Regions from separate parts of the Pseudomonas sp. NUPR-001 genome, predicted to be linked through region 4. Evidence: predicted binding sites of a transcription regulator. Region 4 holds the regulator's gene; each other region holds the start of a gene.

Region 1 (3,129 bases), 1.2 Mb from region 4:
AAGGCTCGTTCGATACATTGCGCGGTTTTGCCGAAGGCCTGCACGCTGATGTCGGTCAGCGGCTTGGCGTCTTGATCGGCAATGACCAGCATCACCACCCGACCATTGCTCGACAGTGAGCGCAGCAAGACGTGCTCGCTGCGAAACAGCGCGCGAAGCTGCGGCGGCAGCAGGGCGGAAAATTGCGCATGGTTTTCGGGTGTCAGGCGTAACTGCGCGGCACTGCTCATCAAGCGCTGGAGCAGTTTGCTGTGCTCGATGGCTAACACCAGGCTCGACGCCTCTGTCGGTACGCCAGCCAGTTGTTGCACCCGCAACTGCGTCAGTGATTTATCGGTCATCAGCAGTACGACCCGCTGCATGCCGCAGGCTACCAGGGCATCACGCGCCAGGGTGGCCAGGTGGATGGCGTTGCTGAAGGGGCTGGGCTCAGTCAGCAGTTCGGCACAGAGCTTGCGCCAGGTGCCCAACGCCTGGGCCGAGGGCGGTGGCGGTGCGATCTGCCCAGGGTGACGGCGGCGTTGTTGCCAGGGCCAGAGCAACGCTTCGGCCGGGTGAAACAGATCCTTGCATGCATGCTGGCGAGCGCTGCTTGCCGCTTGCTGGTGCGTTAATTGTTGAACATCGTCTACGCCAACCTGCAGATACAGACTGATCAATAGTTGCCAGCGCCGAACGTGAGGGCTGGTCCAGCCCACTTGCGCCGCCAGCGCCAGGCCGTTGGCCAGCAGTACGGTGTTGGCCGGTTGATTGAACCAGCGGCGCAGGTGCGGGTGTTCGTCCAGGTGTTGTTGCTGGCGCAGGCTGTTTTGTTCGCGAGCGATGTGCAGCGCCTGGGCCAGAAAGCGTTGTTCATCCTGCAGCAGGTGGTAGCCGCGAGTGACCCAATCCGGCAGGCGCCAGTGTTCGGCCAGTGCCTTGCACAAGCTCAGCACCCGTACGCCAAACAACTCCAGTTCTACCTGTTGTGCCGACTCACCTTTGTGTACCACCCGCAGTTCCCACGCCTCAATGTGCTTGGGGTAAGTCAGGGCCAAAGGCCACAGTGGTGACAGAAACAACAGGCTGCCCCAGTGGATTTCCTGCCAGAGTCGCGCCAGACGGCTGGCGAACAGGCCATTGGCTTGCTGGCTGGCGTGCTGACTGACCAGTTGCAACTGGCGCAGGGCTGGTGAAATGTCGGCTTCTGGGAGCGCAGGCAAACGTTCCAGCAGCGCTGCTGTGCGCGCCAGGCCCAGACGGTTCAGGGCTATTTCAAGGCTTTCGGCCGGCTCGCCAATACTGGAGTTGGTGTGATGGTTGGCCTCGCGCATCACGCTGAGCACCAGGCTTGGGCTGCTCTGCATTATCTCCGCGATATCACGCAGTGAGCGGCGGCTGTCGGCAATGGCGGCGTTGACGCGCTCGTAACTGGCCTGGGGAACAGGCAGTCGTACGCTATCGAGAAGTTTGACCCAGGCATCGAGTGTTTTTGGTGTTTGATCTGGCACGATGGTTTCAATTGGCATGCTGAGGGGGCCGAACTGGCTTTTCGCCTTGACTGACTATAGTCTGGCGCAGATCTGCCGATAAGTAGAAGAAGAGTTTTATTAACTTCCGCCCACGACCCTGACCACGACAGTAAGTGCTTTCAATCTATGGCTAAAATTATCGGCATCATCGTCGTATTCGCGAGTGTGCTCGGCGGATATGTTCTGTCCCACGGCAAAATTGCTGCACTGATCCAGCCTTTTGAGGTGCTGATTATCGGTGGTGCGGCCTTTGGTGCGTTTTTGCAGGCGAACCCTGGTTACATGACCATGCATGTAATCAAAAAGTCGCTGAAAATGTTTGGTACGCGCTTTACCCACACCTTCTATATCGAGGTGCTCGGGTTGGTTTACGAGATCCTCAACAAAAGCCGGCGTGAAGGCATGATGGCGATCGAAGCCGATATCGAAGACGCCGCTGCCAGTCCGATTTTTGCCAAATACCCTGCAGTGCTGGGCGATGAGCGCATGACCGCGTTCATTTGCGATTACCTGCGCATCATGTCCACCGGCAACATGGCTCCGCATGAGCTTGAAGGCCTGTTCGACATGGAGCTGCTGAGCATGAAGGAAGAGCTTGAGCACCCCTCCCATGCGGTGACAGGCATCGCTGACGGTATGCCAGGTTTCGGTATTGTCGCGGCGGTACTGGGTATCGTGGTGACCATGGCCTCGCTGGGTGACGGCGACCAGAAGTCCATCGGCCTGCACGTGGGTGCGGCGCTGGTAGGTACCTTCTTCGGTATTCTGGCGGCCTATGGCTTCTTCGGCCCGCTGGCTACCTGCCTGCGTCAGGACGCCAAGGAAGAGCTCAACGTTTACGAAGCCATCAAGGCTTCGCTGGTGGCCTCGGCTTCCGGCATGCCACCGTCGCTGGCCGTGGAATTCGGGCGCAAGGTGCTGTACCCAGGCCACCGTCCGAGCTTCGCCGAGCTGGAACAAGCGGTTCGCGGTCGCTAAGTCATGGAGAACAATCAGCCCATTATCGTCAAGCGCGTCAAGCGCTTTGGCGACGGCCACCACGGTGGTGCCTGGAAAATCGCCTTCGCCGACTTCGCCACGGCGATGATGGCGTTCTTCCTGGTGCTCTGGCTGATGTCCACGGCCACGCCGGAACAGAAGATCGCTATCGCCGGCTACTTCAAAGACCCGATCGGTTTTTCTGAAAGCGGCACGCCCTACATTATTGACCTGGGCGGCTCGCCGCAGCTCGCTCCGGAAAAAACCATCAACCCGGAAGTGAAGTCTGAACCGACACCCGATACCAGCATTCAGCTGGATCAGGACAAGGTTGAGAGCATGGCTGAGCAAGTTGAGCGCGAGCGCCTTGAGTTGCTTTTGCAAGAGTTGCAGAACAAGGTCGAAGAGAACCCGCAACTGCAGAAGTTCAAGGATCAGATCCTCTTCGAAATCACCCAGGATGGCTTGCGCATCCAGATCATGGATGCGGAAAACCGGCCAATGTTCGATCTGGGCAGCGCCCGCTTGCAGCCTTACTTCGAAGATATCTTGCTGGCCATGGCCGATACCATCAAGGCGGTGCCGAACAAGATCAGCATCAGCGGCCATACCGATGCCAAGCCATACGCCGGTACTGGTG
Region 2 (3,129 bases), 330 kb from region 4:
CTTCGGTGAACAGGTCATCGGTTTCTTTCCAGCGCACGATGCCGGACACCGAGAAAATCAGGAAACCGGCCATCGCCCCGATGATCATCGAGTCGAGCCACAGCTGAATGATGAATGCCGCGGCAATGGCAACACCGGCCACCAGCAGGGTCAACGGGTTGTAGCGCACCGCCACCTGCTCGACCTGTTCGATTTTTTCCAGGTCGTAGACGCGCTTTTTGCGGTAGCTGAAAAACACCGCCAGCAGCAAGCCGAACAGCATGCCCGCCGCCGGGATAGCCATGGCATGGGTGACGTTGACACCACTGACATCCACGCCGCTGCGGCTGACGTTGGCCAGCAGGATTTCATTGAGGAAGATGTTGCCGAAACCAACCGGCAGGAACATATAGGGCGTTATCAAACCGAAGGTCATCACACAGGCCACCAGACGCCGGTCGATCTGCAGCTTGGTCAGCACATAAAGCAGCGGCGGCACCAGCAGCGGAATAAAGGCAATGTGGATCGGCAGAATGTTCTGCGAAGAAATGGCCACTACCAGCAGCAGACCGATCAGCAGCCATTTGACCTTACCGCCATCGGCGTGCCCCTGCTGGCCAACCATCGCCAGAATACGGTCAGCCAGGGCATGAGCCATGCCCGACTTGGCAATCGCCACGGCAAACGCACCGAGCAAGGCGTACGACAAGGCCACCGTGGCACCACCACCCAGGCCACCATTGAAGGCCTTGAGCGTGCCTTCGATACCCAGACCACCGACCAGCCCGCCCGCCAACGCACCGACGATCAAGGCAATCACCACATGCACGCGGGACAGACTCAAGATCAGCATGATGCCGACCGCGGCAATTACTGCATTCATTCCTGTGACCTCTAGAAACCAGACAAAAAGCGACCGACCCGGCGACAAACTACTTAAAAGCAGCGGCCGAGCGATAGGTATTGTTATGGAGGGCGCACACTCTGAAGCAGGCCCCTTCGCTTGTCAAAGCGCATTGCGCAACAAGCGTCGTAGGAATGAACGAAAACGACGCATTTAAATTGACTGTTTGAATAAAGAACGCGGCAAATCCGCCGATAACGTCGGCAGCCTCAATCTTTTTTGGATCATAGGACTTCGCCATGTCATTCAGACAGCTTTCCATTCAGTGGAAAATCACCCTGCTGGCCGGTTTGTGCCTGGCCAGCATCGTTACCCTGCTGGTGGGCCTTTCGCTGTACCGCATGGAGCACAGCTCGGAGCTGGTGAAAACCAGCAGCATGCAAATGCTCACCGAAGCGGCCCAAGGGCGCATCGAGTCCCAGGGTGAAGTCCAGGCCTTGAACATTCGTCGCCAATTCATGGACGCCTATCAGTACGGCGCCGGGTTCTCCCGTCAGGTGCTGTTCCTGCGTGAGCAGGCGGAAAAGCGCTTTCTCGATGCGTTCGACCTGCGCGAAGACCTGACCCGCCAGGTACGCGCCGCCCTGCAGGCCAACCCCGAACTGCTGGGGCTGTCGCTGGTGTTCGAGCCCAACGCGCTGGACAACAAAGACGAGCTGTTCGTTAACCAGGAAGAGCTGGGTAGCAACGAAACCGGCCGCTTTGCCCTGTACTGGTCACAACCGACCCCCGGCCAGCTGACCTCCATGGCCTTGCCGGAAAAAGACATGGCCGACACCAGCATTGGCCCGAGCGGCGAGCCGGCCAATACCTGGTCGGTGTGCCCACGCACCACCGGCAAAACCTGTGTCATCGAACCCTACTTCTACGAGATCGACGGCCAGCAAGTGCTGATGACCAGCATCGTGTTTCCGCTGAAAGCCGGCGACAAGGTGATTGCCACCCTGTCGATCGACATCAACCTCAACAGCCTGCAGGCCATGAGTCAGCAAGCCAGCCGCAACCTCTACCAGGGCCAGACCCAGGTCAGCATTCTCAGCCCGGTTGGCCTGCTGGCCGGCTACAGCCCGGACGCCAACAAGCTGGCGCAACGCATTGACCAGATCGACACCGAGAAAGGTGCGGAACTGGTTCGCCTGCTGGCCGACAGCACACCGCTGCACAGCATCCATCATAAGGAGCGCCTGAAAGTGCTGGCCTCCTTCGCGCCGATCCCTGGTGGCAAGTCATGGGGGGTGCTGCTCGATGTACCGGAAAGCGCCCTGACCGCCCCGGCCGAAACGCTCAAGCAGGAACTCGACCGCAGCAATACCAGCGGCACATTGATTGAGCTGGTGCTCGGCGCCGTGGCAGCCATCGTTGGCTTGCTGCTGATCTGGCTGATGGCACGCAGCGTCACCCGGCCGATCCTCGGTGTCGCGGCGATGCTCAAAGACATCGCCAGCGGTGAAGGCGACCTGACCCGCCGCCTGAACTACGACAAACGCGACGAGCTGGGCGAGTTGGCCGGCTGGTTCAACCGCTTCCTCGACAAGCTGCAACCGACCATTGCCGAGGTCAAGCGCTCGGTGCAGGCCGCGCGCGACACCGCCGACCAGTCTTCAGCCATCGCCAGCCAGACCAGCGCCGGCATGGAACAGCAATACCGCCAGGTCGATCAGGTTGCCACCGCGTCGCATGAAATGAGCGCCACCGCGCAAGACGTCGCTCGTAGCGCCGCACAAGCCGCTCAGGCCGCCCGTGAAGCCGATCAGGCAACACGTCAGGGGCTGGCCGTCATCGACCGCACCACCACCAGCATCGACACCTTGGCGGCAGACATGAGCACGGCCATGGCGCAGGTTGAAGGCCTGGCCGAGAACAGCGAGAAAATCGGCTCGGTACTGGAAGTCATCCGCTCGATCGCCGAGCAAACCAACCTGCTGGCACTCAACGCGGCCATTGAAGCGGCCCGCGCCGGTGAAGCCGGCCGCGGTTTTGCGGTGGTTGCCGATGAGGTGCGCAACCTCGCGCGCCGCACTCAGGAGTCGGTGGAGGAAACCCGACAGGTCATCGAAGAACTGCAGGCCGGCACCCGTGAGGTGGTTGGCGCCATGGACAGCAGCCATCGTCAGGCCCAGGGCAGCGTCGATCAAGTTGGCCAGGCGGTTACCGCCCTGCAGCAGATCGGCGATGCGGTCACGGTGATCAGCGACATGAACCTGCAGATCGCCAGCGCCGCCGAAGAGCAAAGCGCCGTAGCCGAG
Region 3 (3,129 bases), 3.0 Mb from region 4:
CGCTGGCAAGCTGTAATAGCTGCAGGCATAAAAAAACCGGCCCATGTGGCCGGTTTTTTTATGCTCGCGGTGAAATGGCACCTGTAGGAGCGGGCTTGCCCCGCGATGCGATGTGGCAGATAAACCACTATCGCGGGGCAAGCCCGCTCCCACCGCAAGTCCCAGCTACAGTGCAGCTTCAGTCGTTGAAGTCTTGCCAGCCGCCCATCTCTTTCCAGCGGTTGACGATGCCGCAGAACAGCTCGGCGGTCTTCTCGGTGTCGTAGCGCGCGGAGTGCGCCTCGCGACCGTCGAAGTCGATGTCGGCGCTCTGGCAGGCACGCGCCAGGACGGTTTGCCCATAGGCAAGCCCGGCCAGGGTCGCAGTATCGAAGCTGGAGAACGGGTGGAACGGGTTACGCTTCATGTCGTGGCGCGCCACGGCGGCATTGAGGAAGCCCAGGTCGAAGCTGCTGTTGTGCCCGACCAGGATGGCTCGTTTGCAGCCATTGGCCTTCAACGCCTTGCGTACACCGCGGAAGATATCGGTCAGGGCCGACTCTTCACTGACCGCCATACGCAGCGGGTGATCCAGCTTGATCCCGGTGAACTCCAGTGCTGCCTGCTCGATGTTGGCGCCTTCGAACGGCTCGACGCGGAAGAAGTAAGTGTGTTCCGGGAACAGGAAGCCTTTTTCATCCATGCCGATGGTGACCGCTGCGATTTCCAGCAGGGCATCGGTGGCGCTGTTGAAGCCGCCGGTCTCGACATCGACTACAACCGGCAGGTAACCACGAAAACGCTCTGCCATCGGGTGGCGGGGGCCACCGCTTGGACCGTCCTGGTCGTCGTACAGATCTTCACTCACGCAGTTTCCTCCAGCAGGCGCCAGCGCAGTTGCTCACCGGCGCGCAGCGGGATAACGGTTTGCTCGCCGAACGGCAAGCTGCTTGGGGCGGTCCAGCTGTCGCGAACCAGGGTAATGGTGTCGGTGTTGCGCGCCAGGCCATAGAAGTCAGGGCCGTGTTTGCTGGCAAAGCCTTCAAGCTTGTCCAGGGCGTTGCGTTGTTCGAACGCTTCGGCGTACAGCTCGATCGCCGCGTAGGCGGTGTAGCACCCTGCACAGCCGCAGGCTGCTTCTTTGGCGTGACGGGCGTGCGGTGCCGAGTCGGTGCCGAGGAAGAACTTGCTGCTACCGCTGGTGGCGGCGTCAAGCAAGGCCACCTGGTGGGTGTTGCGCTTGAGGATCGGCAGGCAATAGAAATGCGGGCGGATACCGCCAACCAGCATGTGGTTGCGGTTGTACAGCAGGTGCTGGGCAGTGATGGTGGCGCCGACGTTGGCCGGAGCCTCATTGACGAACTGCACGGCATCGCTGGTGGTGATGTGTTCGAACACCACTTTCAGCGTTGGGAAGCGCTCGACGACACGGCGCAGATGCTCGTCGATAAACAGCTTCTCGCGGTCGAAGACGTCGATTTCGCTGCGGGTCACTTCACCGTGTACCAGCAGCGGCATGCCGACTTCGGCCATGGCTTCAAGTACTGGGAAAATGTTGTCGATGCTGGTCACGCCAGAGTCGGAGTTGGTGGTGGCGCCGGCTGGATAGAGCTTGGCGGCATGCACAAAACCGGTGGCCTTGGCCGCGTGGATTTCCTCGGGCTGAGTGCGGTCGGTGAGGTACAGCACCATCAGCGGTTCAAAGCGGCTGCCGGCCGGACGGGCGGCCAGGATGCGCTCCCGATAGGCGCCAGCTTCTTCGGCATTGCGCACGGGAGGTACCAGGTTAGGCATGATGATTGCGCGTGCAAAGGTGCGCGCAACGTCGCCAACGGTGTGGGGCAGCACAGCACCATCACGAAGGTGGATGTGCCAGTCATCGGGACGCAGGAGGGTCAGGCGGTCGGACATTGGGGATTCCAGGCGGGTCGAACTCAAGGTGAATGCTACCGGAAAAGCGGGTGCCGAGCACTCGCTATCAAGTTTTGCCGCGCCTGACCGATAGCCTGCGGGTATGCCGTAAAAATTTGTGGAGCCGCCCGTGCGCCAGCGTTATCTAGCCCTGCTCAGTGTGTTCGTTTGCCTGCCGGCGACAGCGCTCACCTTCCAGACCCGTCTGGAGAATGTTGAGTGGAAGGTCGAAGGCGATCAGTTCGAATGCCGCCTGGTCCAGCCGATTGCCGATTTTGGTACGGGTGAGTTCGTGCGTCGGGCCGGTGAGCAGGCCACCTTTCAATTGCGCTCGAGCACCAACGTGCTGGGCACCGGGGCAGCGGCGTTGCTGGCTGCGGCGGCGCCGTGGCAGCCTGGCCGTGCCGATATCAACCTGGGGTCGGTACGCATGGCGCGCAGCGGCGTACTGTTTACCAGTAGCCAAGGCCAGGCGAGTCGTCTGATCAATGGTCTGCTCGATGGCCGTAGCACCGTGGTGCGTAATTTCGCCGGTGAGGCCGGGCGTGCCATGGAAGTGCGCGTGTTGCCGGTGAAGTTCAGCCAAGCCTACGGTGACTATCAGCTGTGTGCCGCCAAGCTGCTGCCGATGAACTACGATCAGGTACGCCAGGCGCGGGTTGGCTTTCCGGGCGGTGGTATTGACCTGGACGCCAATGCCAAGGCACGCCTGGATGTGATCCTGGCGTTCCTCAAGGCCGACCCGACGGTCAACCACATCGAGGTCGATGGTCATTCCGATAACAGTGGCAATCGCCTGAGCAATCGTGACCTGTCTCGCCGGCGGGCGCTGGCGGTGATGGAGTACTTCAAAGCGCACGGTATCCCTGAAGAGCAGATCCAGGTGCGCTTCCACGGCGAGCGCTACCCACTGGCGGCCAACAACTCGGCGGCCAACCGCGCACGCAATCGTCGGGTGAACATTCAGCTCGACCGCGTGACGCCTGTGGAAACGGCGCAGGAGAAAGCACCGCAAACCCCGGCGGCGCCTGCGGCTCAGGCGGAGAATGGCAAGCCTTCAGTGAAGTCCTGACCTGCGACCGTCCGTCGCGCTATCGACAGTTCCTGTCGCTTTGTCGTCACAAGCTGTCGCCCCACTGTAATTTTTGCGGCAAGGCCGGTAGAATCGTCGGCTTTCCGTACAACCCCGTGGAGTGATGGCATGGCGGACGTAAAAAAGGTCGTACTGGCGTATTCCGG
Region 4 (3,129 bases):
GCCTCGGTCTAAGCAAGACAAGGTAATAAGCAAACATGGGTAGCATGCATCCCGTACAGGTGATCGCCGTAACCGGCGGTAAAGGTGGCGTCGGCAAGACCAATGTGTCGGTGAATTTGTCATTGGCGCTGGCAGAGCTTGGCCGTCGGGTCATGCTGCTCGATGCCGACCTGGGCCTGGCCAACGTCGACGTTCTCCTGGGACTGACGCCCAAGCGCACCCTGGCCGACGTCATCGAAGGCCGTTGCGAGCTGCGCGACGTGCTGCTGCAGGGGCCCGGCGGTGTACGCATCGTGCCGGCGGCCTCGGGCACGCAGAGCATGGTGCACCTGGCGCCTGCCCAACATGCCGGCCTGATCCAGGCGTTCAGCGAGATCGGCGACAACCTCGATGTGCTGGTGATCGATACCGCTGCGGGTATTGGTGACTCGGTAGTCAGTTTTGTCCGTGCGGCGCAAGAGGTGCTGTTGGTGGTGTGCGATGAGCCCACCTCGATCACCGACGCCTATGCGCTGATCAAGCTGCTCAACCGCGATTACGGTATGAATCGTTTCCGCGTGCTGGCGAACATGGCGCAGAGCCCTCAGGAAGGGCGCAACCTGTTCGCCAAGTTGACCAAGGTCACGGATCGCTTCCTTGACGTCGCCCTACAATACGTCGGCGCGGTGCCTTACGACGAATGCGTACGCAAGGCGGTGCAGAAGCAGCGAGCGGTCTATGAAGCCTTTCCGCGTTCCAAGTGCGCGTTGGCATTCAAGGCCATTGCTCAGAAGGTCGATACCTGGCCGCTGCCAGCCAACCCGCGTGGTCATCTGGAGTTTTTTGTCGAGCGCCTGGTGCAACCGACAAGCGCGGGACCGGTGCTATGAACGCCAGCGGCTATCGGATGTACAGCAAGGCTTCGCGCGATGGCCAGTATGAGTTGATCGAGCGTTACGCACCGTTGGTCAAGCGTATCGCCTATCACTTGCTGGCACGCTTGCCGGCCAGTGTGCAGGTGGAAGATCTGATCCAGGCCGGCATGATCGGCTTGCTCGAAGTCAGCAACAAATACGACGCGAGCAAGGGTGCCAGTTTCGAGACCTACGCCGGTATCCGCATCCGCGGGGCAATGTTGGACGAAGTACGTAAAGGGGACTGGGCACCGCGTTCGGTTCACCGCAATACCCGCATGGTCAGCGACGCGATTCGTGCAATTGAAGCAAAAACCGGCCGTGACGCTAAAGATCACGAAGTTGCTGCCGAACTTCAATTGAGTCTCGATGATTACTACGGGATTTTGAATGACACCTTGGGCAGTCGCCTGTTCAGTTTCGACGACCTGTTGCAGGACGGCGAACATGAAGGACTGCACGAGGACGGCGCCAGTGTCCAGCTCGAGCCTTCGCGCGATCTGGAAGACGAACGCTTTCAGGCGGCGCTGGCCGATGCCATCGCCAACTTGCCTGAACGTGAGCGTCTGGTGCTGGCGCTGTACTACGACGAAGAGCTGAACCTCAAGGAAATCGGTGAGGTCCTGGGGGTCAGCGAATCGCGCGTCAGCCAGTTGCACAGTCAGTGCGCGGCGCGTTTGCGCAGTCGCCTGGGGGAATGGCGGGCGCGTTGAACGCAGGTTCAATGCAGTCGCGAAATGTAGTGCCCGAATTGATTGAATGCGCGTTCAGCGCTGAACGCGTTAAAGACTGCTTGGAGGTCTAATTGAACAAAGACATGAAAATCCTCATCGTCGACGATTTTTCGACGATGCGGCGGATCATCAAGAACCTGTTGCGTGACCTGGGCTTCACCAATACCCAGGAAGCGGATGACGGCAACACTGCACTGCCGATGCTCGAAAGCGGCCATTTCGATTTCCTCGTCACCGACTGGAACATGCCAGGCATGTCGGGTATCGACCTGCTGCGCAAAGTGCGTGCCGACGAGCGCCTCAAGCACCTGCCAGTGCTGATGGTGACTGCCGAAGCCAAGCGCGAGCAAATCATCGAAGCCGCCCAGGCCGGTGTGAATGGCTACGTGGTCAAGCCGTTCACCGCGCAAGTGCTGAAAGAAAAGATCGAGAAGATCTTCGAGCGCGTCAACAGCTAAGACACGCCACGGGGGCGCTATGGAGCAAACACATTCATCACTGGACGGCTTCGAGTCGACACTGAAGAAGCACGCTCACGAACTGGTCGACAGTCTTGAGCGCGGCAAATTCGGCGACGCGGTGCAACTGATCCATCAGCTGAACCAGACCCGTGACCGTGGCCTGTACCAGGAAGTCGGCAAGCTCACGCGAGAGCTGCACAGCGCGATCGTCAGCTTCCAGATCGACCCGCAAATGCCGCAGGCCGAGGAAGTCTCGCAGATCACCGATGCCACCGAGCGCCTGTCCTATGTGGTCAAGCTGACCGAAGGGGCGGCCAACCGCACGATGGATCTGGTTGAGGAAAGCACCCCGGTGCTGCATGAGCTCAGCGATGAAGCCCGTGACCTGCGCACCGACTGGCAGCGATTCTTGCGCCGCGAAGTGGCGGCCCCGGAGTTCCGCGAGCTGATGCACCGCATCGACCGTTTCCTGGAACGTAGCGAGGAGGGTAGCCGCAAGGTCGCCGGTCACCTCAATGACATTCTCCTGGCACAGGACTATCAGGACCTGACCGGGCAGGTGATCAAGCGTGTTACCGCGCTGGTCACCGAAGTAGAAAGCAATCTGCTCAAGCTTGTGCTGATGGCCAGTCAAGTCGACCGCTTTGCCGGTATCGAACATGACCACCAGCAGCTGCGCGCTGAGAAAGATCAAGAAAAACATCCGACTCGGGGTGAAGGTCCGCAGATTCATGCCGATAAGCGTGAAGACGTTGTGTCCGGTCAGGACGATGTCGACGATCTGCTGTCCAGCCTGGGTTTTTAGGGAGCACGTTTAATGAGCTTCGGCGCCGATGAAGAGATCCTTCAGGATTTTCTGGTAGAAGCCGGCGAGATTCTTGAGCAACTGTCCGAGCAACTGGTCGAGCTGGAAAGCCGTCCGGATGATGCCGATCTGCTCAATGCAATCTTTCGCGGTTTTCACACTGTAAAAGGGGGCGCCGGCTTCCTCCAGCTCAACGAGCTGGTGGAGTGCTGCCACATCGCCGAAAACGTCTTCGA

What was found. The regulator FliA, encoded in region 4, starts transcription of late flagellar genes. The targets are predictions, from matches to a motif close to CTAAAGTTTNNNNNNNNNNNGCCGNTAA.
Region 1: the regulator FliA is predicted to act here: its motif matches at 1,545-1,572, upstream of motA (flagellar motor stator protein MotA).
Region 2: the regulator FliA is predicted to act here: its motif matches at 1,054-1,081, upstream of ACP6KB_RS17905 (methyl-accepting chemotaxis protein).
Region 3: the regulator FliA is predicted to act here: its motif matches at 1,957-1,984, upstream of ACP6KB_RS06145 (flagellar protein MotY).

What each region holds. Positions count from the first base shown of each region.
Region 1 covers NZ_CP197353.1:5,491,229-5,494,357, reverse strand. The annotation lists gene ACP6KB_RS25255 (HDOD domain-containing protein) at 1-1,508, opposite strand, end outside; gene motA (flagellar motor stator protein MotA) at 1,638-2,489, shown strand; gene motB (flagellar motor protein MotB) at 2,493-3,129, shown strand, end outside.
Region 2 covers NZ_CP197353.1:3,951,844-3,954,972, forward strand. The annotation lists gene ACP6KB_RS17900 (Na+/H+ antiporter family protein) at 1-862, opposite strand, end outside; gene ACP6KB_RS17905 (methyl-accepting chemotaxis protein) at 1,123-3,129, shown strand, end outside.
Region 3 covers NZ_CP197353.1:1,325,794-1,328,922, forward strand. The annotation lists gene ACP6KB_RS06130 (peroxiredoxin) at 1-16, shown strand, start outside; gene rnt (ribonuclease T) at 179-847, opposite strand; gene pyrC (dihydroorotase) at 844-1,890, opposite strand; gene ACP6KB_RS06145 (flagellar protein MotY) at 2,021-2,962, shown strand; gene ACP6KB_RS06150 (argininosuccinate synthase) at 3,092-3,129, shown strand, end outside.
Region 4 covers NZ_CP197353.1:4,284,194-4,287,322, reverse strand. The annotation lists gene fleN (flagellar synthesis regulator FleN) at 36-869, shown strand; gene fliA (RNA polymerase sigma factor FliA) at 866-1,606, shown strand; gene ACP6KB_RS19500 (chemotaxis response regulator CheY) at 1,711-2,085, shown strand; gene ACP6KB_RS19495 (protein phosphatase CheZ) at 2,105-2,893, shown strand; gene ACP6KB_RS19490 (chemotaxis protein CheA) at 2,906-3,129, shown strand, end outside.